DNA from 4 places in the Streptomyces sp. NPDC059224 genome. Region 4 is predicted to be linked to each of the others. Evidence: riboswitches for the same ligand, from Rfam matches in the RefSeq annotation. Region 4 holds a riboswitch; each other region holds the start of a gene.
The links. Region 4 has a riboswitch for cobalamin ahead of ACFXI4_RS36395 (CbtB-domain containing protein). Riboswitches for the same ligand answer to the same signal wherever they lie in the genome.

Region 1: another riboswitch for cobalamin. It lies ahead of ACFXI4_RS04855 (cobalamin biosynthesis protein); the one in region 4 lies ahead of ACFXI4_RS36395 (CbtB-domain containing protein).
Region 2: another riboswitch for cobalamin. It lies ahead of ACFXI4_RS17385 (ribonucleoside-diphosphate reductase subunit alpha); the one in region 4 lies ahead of ACFXI4_RS36395 (CbtB-domain containing protein).
Region 3: another riboswitch for cobalamin. It lies ahead of ACFXI4_RS22360 (5-methyltetrahydropteroyltriglutamate--homocysteine S-methyltransferase); the one in region 4 lies ahead of ACFXI4_RS36395 (CbtB-domain containing protein).

Annotation. Positions count from the first base shown of each region.
Region 1 is NZ_JBHZAN010000003.1:217,344-220,442, forward strand. Features, by position in the region: gene ACFXI4_RS04850 (cobyric acid synthase) at 1-115, opposite strand, end outside; gene ACFXI4_RS04855 (cobalamin biosynthesis protein) at 112-1,062, opposite strand; cobalamin riboswitch at 1,161-1,305, opposite strand; gene ACFXI4_RS04860 (hypothetical protein) at 1,496-1,723, opposite strand; gene ACFXI4_RS04865 (anion permease) at 1,743-2,972, opposite strand; gene ACFXI4_RS04870 (GH25 family lysozyme) at 2,995-3,099, opposite strand, start outside.
Region 2 is NZ_JBHZAN010000014.1:172,268-175,366, reverse strand. Features, by position in the region: gene mctP (monocarboxylate uptake permease MctP) at 1-732, shown strand, start outside; gene ACFXI4_RS17390 (GNAT family N-acetyltransferase) at 842-1,378, shown strand; cobalamin riboswitch at 1,395-1,527, shown strand; gene ACFXI4_RS17385 (ribonucleoside-diphosphate reductase subunit alpha) at 1,653-3,099, shown strand, end outside.
Region 3 is NZ_JBHZAN010000019.1:156,711-159,809, forward strand. Features, by position in the region: gene ACFXI4_RS22355 (endonuclease/exonuclease/phosphatase family protein) at 1-950, shown strand, start outside; partial or broken gene ACFXI4_RS22360 (5-methyltetrahydropteroyltriglutamate--homocysteine S-methyltransferase) at 1,003-1,401, opposite strand; cobalamin riboswitch at 1,383-1,510, opposite strand; gene ACFXI4_RS22365 (flavin reductase family protein) at 1,671-2,186, opposite strand; partial or broken gene ACFXI4_RS22370 (alpha/beta hydrolase) at 2,245-2,340, opposite strand; partial or broken gene ACFXI4_RS22375 (cupin) at 2,342-2,587, shown strand; gene ACFXI4_RS22380 (hypothetical protein) at 2,590-3,099, opposite strand, start outside.
Region 4 is NZ_JBHZAN010000042.1:4,520-7,618, forward strand. Features, by position in the region: gene ACFXI4_RS36385 (GNAT family N-acetyltransferase) at 1-175, opposite strand, end outside; partial or broken gene ACFXI4_RS36390 (enoyl-CoA hydratase/isomerase family protein) at 434-1,492, shown strand; cobalamin riboswitch at 1,566-1,704, shown strand; gene ACFXI4_RS36395 (CbtB-domain containing protein) at 1,740-1,961, shown strand; gene ACFXI4_RS36400 (CbtA family protein) at 1,983-2,735, shown strand.

The sequences.
Region 1 (3,099 bases), on a different contig from region 4:
TGAACGGCGCGACCTTGACGCCCTGGCGCACCAGCCACCGGCAGATACCGGCGGTGACGACGCTCTTGCCGGCGTCGGAGGTGGTACCGGCCACGAGCAGACCGCCGTTGTTCATGAGGTCCTCCCCGGACGCGCTCCGCGCAGCAGGGCTCCCGCCGCGCTCACCCCCAGCGCCAGCCACCCCACCCGGCGTGACAACCGCACCGCCCGCCCGATGTCGGCGAGTTCCACAGCCCGTCCCTCCCCGTTCAGCACCGGCCGGTGCTCGACCCGCCCTCCGTACGACAACGTCCCTCCGAGCCGTACGCCGAGCGCTCCCGCGAACGACGCCTCCACCGGCCCGGCGTTGGGACTCGGGTGGTTCGCCGCGTCGGACCGCCAGGCCCGCACGGCCCCCCTGGTGTCACCTCCGGCGACGGCGGCCAGTACGGCGGTGAGCCGGGCCCCCGGCCACCCCGCCACGTCGTCCAGCCGCGCCGAGGCCCACCCGTACCGCCGGTAGCGGGCCGACCTGTGCCCCACCATGGCGTCCAGGGTGTTGACGGCCCGGAACCCGAGCAGTCCCGGCACCCCGCCGACGGCCCCCCACACCAGCGCACCCACGACCGCGTCGCTGGTGTTCTCGGCGACGGACTCCACGACGGCCCGGGCGATCCCGTCGGCGTCCAGGGCCTGCGGATCCCGTCCGCACAGATGCGGCAGCCGGTCCCGGGCGGCCGCCACGTCCCCCGCCTCCAGGGCGCGCCCGATGACCCCGGCCTCACGGGCGAGTGAAGTGCCCCCGACGACGGCCCAGGTGGCGCTCGCGGTGAGCGCGACGGACGCGGCGGTGGACGGCCGTACGAGCCGCTGGGCAAGGGCGCCCAGAGCCACGGCGCCACCGGCGCAGACAGCGGTGTGCAGCGCGCCCCAGCCGCGGTGGTCCCGCCACAGCACCCGTTCGACTGCCCCGGCCGCCCGTCCGAACGCGGCGACCGGATGCCCGTGGCGCGGATCGCCGAGCAGCAGATCGCCGAGAAGGCCGGCGGCGGCGCCGTACGCGAAGACGCGACCGGCACCCATCGGCTCAGCCGGCCGCGGGGGCGGGAATGGGCCGGGTACTCAACCTCGTTCGGCAGCCGCGCATGGCGATATGTCCTCACTCAGGGTGTCCACGCCCTGGTTCGACGAGACCGGCGGTGAGAGTTCCTGGCTCCCGGGGATTGCTACCCCGGTGACAGTGGCGGGACCGCGCCGGATTCGCACCGGCTTCCTCTCTTGCCGCCGTACTTGGCTCCGGAAGTCCACCACGGCCCCGGAAGACCAGTCAACTTGCCGTTGACCTGCGAGGGGAGTGTGTGGGAAGGCCCACACCGGTGGTCCAGCCGGGCTCGTGGGGTATGCCGAAGGCCCCTTCCCGGCGGGCGGGGAGGGGCCTTTCGACGGCCGCGGGCGGCCGGCGAGGTCAGGTCTCGGCGGTGGTCAGGCCTTGGCGGTGGTCAGTTCTCGGCCGTGGTCAGGACTTCGCCACGATCAGGTGGATGCCGTAGGCCACGGCGGCCGCGCAGGCCGCGAAGCACAGGTAGGCGGTGGTGACGGCCAGGGCCGCGGAGTTGCCCTGGGCGGTGGCGCGTTCGCGGGCGGACAGACCCTTGATGCCGAGGGTGAAGAGGGCCACCATGCCCACGGTCACCACGAGGCTGACGCCGAAGACGGAGCCGATGGCTGCCCAGTCGATGTTCATGTCGGTTCTTCCTCGGGGGTCAGACGGTCGCGGCCGGGTCGGTGGCGGGAGCGGCGGGGGAGGGGATGGTGGCCGTCAGGCCGTCCGTGACGGTCCCCGCGGGCGGCGGGGTCACGGCGGCCATCGCCGCGGTCACCACGCCGGCCGGCTCGGTGCCGTTGACGTTCGCGCTGTCCACCACCTCGCGACGGGAGAGCTTCCAGATCGCGGCACTGGAGGCGACGAGGAAGACGGCGACGACCGCCGTGCCCCAGTCGCCGAGGTCCGTCACGGACTCGGCGAGCGCGCCGACGAGCGCGGCCGCGGGGAGGGTGAGCACCCAGGCGACCATCATGCGGGTTGCGGTGGACCAGCGGACCGTGCCGCCCTTGCGGCCCAGACCCGCGCCCATCACGGAACCGGAGACGACGTGCGTGGTGGAGAGGGAGAAGCCGAGGTGGGAGGAGGCCAGGATGGCGGTGGCCGCGCTGGTCTGGGCGGCGAAGCCCTGCTGCGGCTGGAGGTCGGTCAGGCCCGTTCCCATGGTGCGGATGATCCGCCACCCGCCGATGTAGGTGCCCAGCGCGATGGCCAGGCCGGCGGAGAGGATGACCCAGGTGGGAGGGTTGGAGCCGGGGGCGATGGAGCCGCCCGCGATCAGCGCGAGGGTGATGATGCCCATCGTCTTCTGCGCGTCGTTGGTGCCGTGCGCGAGCGAGACCAGGCCGGCGGAGGCGATCTGGCCGGCCCGGTAGCCCTTGCGGGCGGCCTCGTCCTCGGCGTTCTTGGAGAGCGCGTAGGAGAGCCGGGTGGAGAGCATCGCCGCGAGGCCCGCGACCACGGGGGCGGCGACCGCCGGGAGCAGGACCTTGGTGACCAGAACGTCGCTGTGGACCGCGCCGAAGCCGGCGGAGGCGACGGTGGCACCGATCAGGCCGCCCATCAGGGCGTGCGAGGAACTGGAGGGCAGGCCCACCAGCCAGGTCACCAGGTTCCAGAGGATCGCGCCGACCAACGCGGCGAAGATGACCTCGGGGCGGATGCCGTTCTCGTCGACGAGGCCCTTGGAGATGGTGTTGGCGACCTCCACGGAGAGGAAGGCGCCGACCAGGTTGAGCGCGGCGGACATGGTCACCGCGATCTTGGGCTTGAGCGCGCCGGTCGAGATGGTCGTGGCCATCGCGTTGGCGGTGTCGTGGAAACCGTTCGTGAAATCAAACGCGAGTGCGGTCACCACCACAATCGCGAGGATCAGCGAGAAGTTTTCCATTTACCCAGACAATCTTTAGAGGTCATCGGCCGTTGGACCGTAGGCAACCTGGATGAACGGAAGGTGAACTGAGATGGTCTCTGTGGTGTCTGGAATTGACCTCAGGGTATCCGTACGCGGGGACGGG
Region 2 (3,099 bases), on a different contig from region 4:
CTGATGCTGGGCCTGCTCGCGCTGCTCGGCTTCATGGCCATCGCGGCCGGCGTCAAGGTCACCAACGGCCAGCTGGCGATCCCGCAGCTGTTCGAGAACATGTTCCCGGACTGGTTCGCGGGCGTGGCCTTCGCGGCGATCGGCATCGGCGCCCTGGTCCCGGCCGCCATCATGTCCATCGCGGCCGCCAACCTCTTCACCCGCAACATCTACCGGGACTTCATCAAGCCGGACGCCACCCCGAAGCAGGAGGCCCAGGTCTCCAAGCTCGTGTCGCTGCTGGTGAAGGTCGGCGCGCTGGTCTTCGTCCTCACCATGGACAAGACGGTCGCCATCAACTTCCAGCTCCTCGGCGGCATCTGGATCCTGCAGACCTTCCCGGCCCTGGTCGGCGGCCTGTTCACCCGCTGGTTCCACCGCTGGGCCCTGCTGGCGGGCTGGGCGGTGGGCATGGTCTACGGCACGGCCGCGGCGTACGGCGTGGCCTCCCCCACCCAGAAGCACTTCGGCGGCTCGGCCAAGGAGATCCCCGGCATCGGGGAGATCGGCTACATCGGCCTCACGGCGTTCGTGATGAACGTGGTGGTGACCGTGGTCCTGACGTTCGTCCTGAAGGCCCTGAAGGCCCCCGAGGGCATCGACGAGACGAAGACGGAGGACTACACGGCCGACGCCGGCGACCCGGGCGTGGAAACGGAACTCCCCCCGGCCGTCGCGGAAGGCGCCCGCTGAAGCACCCCGTCAGGGGCGCGAGGAACCGCGCGGGCAACCCCTGACGACCCGCAGCGGGCCGCCGAAAAGAAATCACGACGGCGGCCCGCTGTCGTACACACTCACCCGCATGACGATCCGGATCAGGAAAGCGAACCCCGCGGAATACGGCACCCTCGGCGAACTGACGGCCCAGGCCTACCTCCAGGACGGCCTCCTCGACTTCGGTGAGAGCGACTCCTACCTCACCGAACTGAGGAACGTGGCGAAACGGGCCGCCGCGGCCACCGTTCTCGTCGCCGTGAGCGACGACGTCCTCCTGGGTGGCGTGACTTTCGTCCCCGGCCCCGGCCCGATGTCCGACATCGCCGCCGAGGGCGAGGCCGAGATCCGCATGCTCGCCGTCGACAGCGCCGCCCGCGGCCGGGGTGCCGGCGCGGCGCTCGTCCGCGCCTGCGTCGACCGCGCACGCGCCCTCGAAGGCTGCGAGAAGGTCGTCCTGTCGACGCAGCGCACCATGGAATCCGCCCACCGGATCTACGAACGTCTCGGCTTCGTCCGCACACCCGAGCGGGACTGGAACCCCTTGCCACAGCTGGACGACATCACTCTCCTCACCTATGAGTTGACGCTGCGAGACGGTTCGCGACACAACATGTGGGGGTGACGCGACAGCACGGCACTAGATGTATGCTCATGCTCGCTGTCGCCGCAGGGGAATCCGGTGCGAATCCGGAACTGTCCCGCAACGGTGTACTTGCGCACATCTGTGCGCGAGCGTCAGTCCGAGGACCTGCCGACAGCAACGCCCGGCCGTCCGGCCCGGGTGTTCTGACGTCCGGGTCTCGTGGAGTGGACCGGGGACGCGACACGCGTGCGTGCGCCCGTGTGCTGCCTCCTGCCCTCCGCCAGGCCCTGAGCCGAGCGAGGGAGAGCCCCACGTGACCATCGCGCCAGCCGAACCGGCTTCAGCGACCATCTCTGTGGACGAGGACGGTCCCGGCACCGCGTTGCTGCGGACCCTGACCGGGTTGACCGCCGATCTCCCCGACGCCGACCCCGGCCGGGTCGCCGCCGCCGCGCTGCGCGGCCGGTCCTCGCGGGCCGACGAGGCCGAGCTGCGCGAGCTGGCCACCGAGGCGGCCGCCGGTCTCATCTCCGAGGACCCCGCCTACTCCCGGCTCGCCGCCCGGCTGCTGACGATCTCGATCCGTGCCGAGGCCGCCTCGCAGGGCGTGACGTCCTTCACCGAGTCCGTCGCCGTCGGCCACCGCGAGGGCCTCATCGCGGACCGCACCGCGGAGTTCGCGCGCCTGCACGCGGCCCGCCTGGACGCACTGGTCGACCCGGCCGCCGACGACCGCTTCGGCTACTTCGGCCTGCGCACCCTGTACAGCCGTTACCTGCTCCGGCACCCGATCACCCGCAAGGTCGTCGAGACCCCCCAGTACTTCCTGCTCCGGGTGGCGGCCGGTCTCGCCGAGGACGACACGGTCCGTGCCCTCGACGAAGTCACCGCGCTCTACGGGCTCATGAGCCGCCTCGACTACCTCCCCTCCTCGCCCACCCTCTTCAACTCCGGCACCCGGCACCCCCAGATGTCGTCCTGCTACCTCCTCGACTCCCCGAAGGACGAGCTGGACTCCATCTACGACCGCTACCACCAGGTGGCCCGGCTCTCGAAGCACGCCGGCGGCATCGGCCTGTCGTACAGCCGGATCCGCTCCCGCGGTTCGCTGATCCGCGGCACCAACGGGCACTCCAACGGCATCGTGCCGTTCCTCAAGACGCTCGACGCCTCGGTCGCCGCGGTGAACCAGGGCGGCCGGCGCAAGGGGGCGGCCGCGGTCTACCTGGAGACCTGGCACTCCGACATCGAGGAGTTCCTGGAGCTGCGCGACAACACCGGTGAGGACGCCCGGCGTACGCACAACCTGAACCTCGCGCACTGGATCCCGGACGAGTTCATGCGCCGGGTCAACGCCGACGGGCAGTGGTCCCTGTTCTCCCCCGCCGACGTGCCGGACCTGGTGGACCTGTGGGGCGACGAGTTCGACGCGGCGTACCGCGCGGCGGAGGAGAAGGGTCTGGCCCGCAAGACCGTCCCGGCCCGTGATCTGTACGGCCGGATGATGCGCGCTCTCGCGCAGACCGGCAACGGCTGGATGACCTTCAAGGACGCGGCCAACCGGACCGCGAACCAGACGGCCACCCCCGGCCATGTCGTTCACTCCTCCAACCTCTGCACGGAGATCCTGGAGGTCACGGACGACGGCGAGACGGCGGTGTGCAACCTGGGCTCCGTGAACCTCGGCGCCTTCGTGGACACGGCGACCGGTGACATCGACTGGGAGCGGCTGGACGAGACCGTCCGCACCGCCGTCACCT
Region 3 (3,099 bases), on a different contig from region 4:
TCGAGAACCTCGACCCGACCGACGGCGACGACAAGTTCGCCCGGCTCGCCAGGGGTGTGGTCAAGAACCTCTCCTCGCCCGACATCGTCACCCTGGAGGAGATCCAGGACGACAACGGCGCCACCGACGACGGCACCGTCTCCGCCGAGGCGACCCTGAAGAAGTTCACCGCGGCGATCGTCGCGGCCGGCGGCCCCACGTACTCCTGGCGCTATGTCGACCCGGTCGACGACAAGGACGGCGGCGAGCCCGGCGGCAACATCCGCCAGGTGTTCCTCTTCAACCCCAAGCGGGTCTCCTTCGTGGACCGCGCCGCCTCGGGCGACGCCTCCACCACGCCCGTCTCGGTGGTCAAGGACCGCAAGGGCCAGGCCCACCTGTCCGCCTCCCCGGGCCGGATCGACCCGGCGAGCGCCGCCTGGACGGACAGCCGCAAGCCGCTCGTCGGCGAGTTCGTGTTCCAGGGCAAGACGGTCTTCGTCATCGCCAACCACTTCATCTCCAAGGGCGGCGACGACCCGGTCCACGGCCGCTACCAGGAGCCGACCCGCTCCTCGGAGACACAGCGGGGGCTCCAGGCCGAGGTGGAGAACGCCTTCGTCCAGTCGCTGCTCGCCGCCGACCCCCGGGCCCGGATCGTGGCCGCCGGTGACCTGAACGACTTCGAGTTCTCCGACGCCGTCAAGACCCTCACCGGGAACGGCAACGACCTCACCGACCTGATCAACACCCTCCCGGTGTCCCAGCGTTACAGCTACGTCTACGACGGCAACAGCCAGACCCTGGACCACATCCTGACCAGCCCCTCCCTCACCCACTACGACTACGACGTCGTCCACATCAACGCCGAGTTCGCCGACCAGGCGAGCGACCACGACCCCCAGGTCGTCCGGATCGACGTGAAGAACTGCGGCAGGAAGCCGCACCAGCCGAAGCCGCACGGGAAGTGACCACGCCGGGCCGGTGCACCGGGAGTGCCCCGGCCCGGCGGGGCCGGTGCCGTCAGGAGGCCGGCAGTTCCTCGCGTACCGTGCGGGCCGCGCTGACCAGGTACTCCAGGGAGGCACGGGTCTCGGGCCAGGCACGGGTCTTCAGGCCGCAGTCGGGGTTGACCCACATCCGTTCGGCGGGGATCGCCTTCAGGCCGGTACGGAGCAGGACGGTACGGAGCAGGTCGGCGGCCTCCGCGGCGCTCGGGACACGCGGCGAGTGGATGTCGTACGCGCCGGGTCCCGCCTCGCGCGGGTAACCGTGCGCGGCGAGCTCGCGGGCGGCCTGCATGTGCGAGCGGGCCGCCTCCAGGCTGATGACGTCGGCGTCGAGGTCGTCGATGGCCTGGACGATGTCGCCGAACTCGGCGTAGCACATGTGGGTGTGGATCTGGGTCTGCGGGCGTACCCCCACCGGCCGTCGCTTCCCAGCTCCGTACGTCGGACCCAGTGCGTATGACGGCGTTCGTTCCCACTCACCGCTGCGGGGCAGTCCCGGATTCCCGCCGGGTTCCCTCTTACGACGCATCCCGCCTGGCGGACGGGGCGAACCAGCTGCGCCGCCCAGCCTACGGGGTACCGCCGCGGAGAGCGGCGATATGTCCGTCATCCGGATGGTGTGAGCCGGGCCACCTGCTCCCCGGCCCGCACCGTACCCCGGCCGTTCCCGGCCGCCCCGGGTCACACCAGTGGGTGCGCCGACGCGAAGGAACCGTTGTGGTGGACGAGGGCCGGGGCGGCGTCGGCCACCGCGCCCGAGTCGATCTCGCCGACGACCAGCAGGTGGTCACCGATGGTCTGACGGAGCGTGACGCGGGCCGACAGCCAGCCGGTGACGTCGTCGAGGACCGGCAGACCGTCCGGCTGCGCTTGCCAGCGCACCCCTGCGAACCGGTCGATCCCGCTGCGCGCGAACCGTGCCGCCAGGCCGGCGTTCGCGGTGCCGAGGACATGGACGGCGAAGCGGTCCGCGAGACGCGCCGCGGGGGTGCTGGACGCTTCGAGACCGATGCAGAACGACACCAGGGCAGGCCGCAGGGAGACGGAGGTGAAGGAGGTGGCGGTGAAGCCGACGGGGCCCGGGAAGGTGATCACCGTGACTCCGGCGGCATGCCGGCGCAGGGTGTCGCGGAGGACGTCCGCGCCGTCGGGGACGGTGGCCGACGGCGACGGACTCCGGCGGATCGGGGCGGTCATGCCCTTTCCTTTCGGCAGTCGGGGGAGAGGCGAGGCCGGGGGCCCGCGGTGGCGGCCGTCACCAGGCGCTCGACTCCACCGTGATCGCGGGCACCAGCCCGGTCCGCAGTGCCTCCAGGAAGGTCACGACCTCGGCTGCGACCGAGCGGTGCTGGCACGGCGAGTCCGGGACCGCGATCTATGTGGTCGGCGGACACCCGGAGTTCGTCTTCCTGGACGACTCGGGCCCGGAGCCGCAGGAGGTACGGCTGCGCACCTCGCCCGGCGACTACGTCTTCGACCCGCCGTTCGTGCCGCACCGGGAGGAGAACCCCGACTCCGACGACGAGGCGGTGGTCGTCATCGCGCGCAGCACCCAGGAGGCGATCGTGGTCAACCTGCCCGGTCCGTACGCGCTCTAGGGTCAGCCGCGCGGACCGGCCTCCAGGAAGTGGTGGAGCGAGGCGGTCATGCCGGTGACGAAGACGTCGCGCGTCCGGTCGTCGACCAGGTCGAGGGAGAGATAGGGGTTGAGGTCCTCCAGCTCGACGAGGAGAAGGTCGCCCTGCCGGGTCCGGCAGGCGTCCACCCGCTGGATGCCGTGGCCGAGCGTGTTCCAGTCGATGAAACGCCGGGCGAAGACGAGGTCGGCCGCGGAGGGTTCGTACGGTTCGAGGACCCAGCGGCGGCCGGGGTCGGGTGCGTACAGCGCATACTGGAAGGCGTCGTCGACGTAGTAGAAGGACACCTCGTAGCGGAAGTCGACGCGCGGCTGGACCAGGATGTCGCCGTAGGCGAGGTCCGCGAGCCCGTCCCGGTCCACGAAGGTCAGGCTTATGGAGTCCGCACCCGTCCTGGGCTTGACCGCGTACTGGTCGCTCTCGGGCAGCCGGTCCAGACGGTCCGCCCTGTCGACGGTCGGGATGACCGGGTG
Region 4 (3,099 bases):
GTTCGGCCAGATCGGTCCAGTCCTCGGGCCCGGGACCGGCGGACACCGACGAGAAGGTCGCGACGTCCGGCTGATAGGTCGCGGCCCGGCCGAGGCGGCGGCCCAGATGCGCGTGGCGGCCGCTCAGGGACGCGCCCACCGGGTCGTCGAGCACGATGCTCTCCTCGCTCGTCATCGTGGAGCCTCCCTTCGGGCCGGTGTCCGTGCCGCCGATGATCGTAACCAGCGTGCGCGGGGCGGGAGACGGGAGTCCCGCGGAGGTGCCCGAGGACGGCCCCCTCGGGCGGGGTCCACGGGTGCCGTGCCGGGGCGCGGCGGCCGCACGCGTACGGTATCGGGAGGACCAACCGTGACCTGCGGGTCCACCGGATCCCGGAAGGAACAACGAGATCATGCGCGTCGACCTGGCCCGCGGCCGCACGGAGGCCTCCGGATGAGCGACGTCCTGCTCCACGTCGCCGGCCGGGCGGGCCGCATCACCCTCGACCGGCCGAAGGCGCTCAACGCCCTCACCCACGCCATGGTGCTCGACATCGCCGAGGCGCTCACCGAGTGAGAGCACGACCCGGCCGTGGAGACGGTCGTCATCACCGGCGCCGGAGAACGCGGCCTGTGCGCGGGCGGTGACATCCGGGCCATCCACGACGACGCCCGCGACGGCGACGGCAGGGCCTCCGCCGCGTTCTGGCGCGACGAGTACCGCCTCAACGCCCGGATCGCCCGCTACCCGAAGCCGTACGTCGCCGTGATGGACGGCATCGTCATGGGTGGCGGCGTCGGCGTCTCCGCGCACGGCAGCGTCCGGATCGCCACCGAGCGTTCCCGGATCGCCATGCCGGAGACGGGCATCGGCTTCGTCCCCGACGTCGGCGGCACGTACCTGCTCGCCCTCGCCCCCGGGGAACTGGGCACCCACCTCGCCCTGACGGGGAGGCAGATCGGCGCCGCCGACGCCCTGTTGTGCGGGCTGGCCGACCACTGCGTGCCATCGGACAGGATCGAGCGGCTGATCGACGACCTCGCCGAACGGCCGGTGCGCGACGCGCTCGCCGGGCACGTGCGAACGGCGCCGGAGGGCGAACTGGCCCGCCGGCGCGCGTGGATCGACGCCTGCTACGCCGCCGGCACGGTCGAGGAGATCGTCCGCCGCCTGCTCGCCCACGGTGACCCGGCCGCGAAGGAGGCGGCGCGGACCCTGCTGTCGAGGTCGCCGACAGCCCTGAAGGTCACCCTGGCCGCGCTGCGCGGGGCCCGTCGGCTCGGTTCGCTGGAGCGCGTCCTCGACCAGGAGTACCGCGTCTCCTGCGCCGCCCTGTCCGCGGCCGACCTGGTGGAGGGCATCCGCGCCCAGGTCATCGACAAGGACCGCGCCCCGCGCTGGTCCCCGGCCACGCTCGCCGAGGTCACCGACGCCGAGGTGGCCCGCTTCTTCGCTCCGCTCGGCGAGCGCGAACTGGGACTCGCCGGCCCCGCCGGGTTCCGCCGCCGCTGACCCGGCGGGCGCGGAACGGACCGCCGGACGCGAGATGAAGATCACGGCTGGTGGGGCGGTCTTGGCCGTGCCCCTGACACGCGGTACGGTCGGTCCGATATCGACGACGGCAGAACGGAAGCCGGTGCAAGTCCGGCACGGTCGCGCCACTGTATGCGAGAGCCCCCGGGATCTCGTGAGTCAGACCCGTAGCCGTCGTCCAGTGCTCCACCGAGATGGGACGCGAACTCCCAGAGGAGGTTCTGCCATGGCGCAGACCGTCGCGCAGCCGACAGCCACCACCCCCGTCGTTCCCGCCAAGCTGCCGCTGAGCGCGATAGCTCCCTGGGCGGTCTTCTTCGGCGTCCTCATGCTCGTCCTGCTCTACTTCGTCGGCGCCGAGCAGGGCGCCACCTCCGTGTTCAGCGGTACCGACGTCCACGAGTGGGTGCACGACGCCCGCCACCTCCTCGGCTTCCCCTGCCACTGACGCGAGGGACGCCGCACGCTCATGAACTCCACAACGGTAAGAAACCTCCTGGTGCGGGGCATGCTCGCCGGCCTCGCGGCCGGTCTGCTCGCCCTGGTCGTCGCCTATCTCCTCGGTGAGCCGAACGTCGACAAGGCGATCAGCTTCGAGGACGCCCACGCGCACGAGCACGAGATGGAGGTCGTCTCCCGCTCCCTGCAGTCCACCGCGGGCCTGGCCACCGGTGTGCTGGTGTACGGGGTCGCCTTCGGCGGTATCGCCGCCCTCGCCTACTGCTTCGCCCTGGGGCGCGTCGGCCGCTTCTCGCCACGGGCGACGGCACTGCTGCTGTCCGGCTGCGCGCTGCTCGCCGTGTACGTGGTGCCCTTCCTGAAATACCCGGCCAACCCGCCGTCGGTGGGCGACCCGGACACCATCGGCAAACGGACCACGCTGTACTTCCTGATGATGGTGCTCAGCGTGCTGCTGGCGGTCGCCGCCACCATCCTCGGCAAGCGGCTGCAGCCGGGCCTCGGCACCTGGTGGGCGACCATGGCCGCGGTGGCCGCGTTCGCCGTGGTCGTCGGACTCGCCTACCAGTTCCTGCCGGCCATCAACGAGGTGCCGAGGGACTTCCCGGCCACCCTGCTGTGGCGGTTCCGGATCTCGGCACTGGCCGTCCAGCTGGTGCTGTGGGGCGGATTCGGCCTGCTCTTCGGTGAGTTGGCGGATCGGCAGCTCAACCCCAGGCCGGCGAAGGCCCCGGCCGGGCGGACGGTTCCCGCCGCTCACTGAACGATTCACGTCACGCGAGGGCCCTTCGGAACCATCCGGGGGCCCTCGCCTTCTGCGGGCACCGCGACCGATCAGGCAGGGACGGGCAGGACGAGGAGCGGAGGACCCGAGTGGCCGGACACCCCCGGCCACGCCGCATCAGCCGCGGCGGCCAGAGCAGCTCCTGAGCGAGCTGGAGACCCTGGTCGGCGACCTGGCGGACCGTCACGATCCGGACTGCCGGGAGCTGACCGGCCGGGCCGCGCCGGAGTGCCGGTCCGCTTCGGGCACGGCAGCCGCGCCTCAGGCCGAGTGCCTGCGCTGCGCGAGGGCCGGCCTGCTTTGCCGCCACCGCGTCCCGGCCGCCTCACGCCCGCCGGCGGGG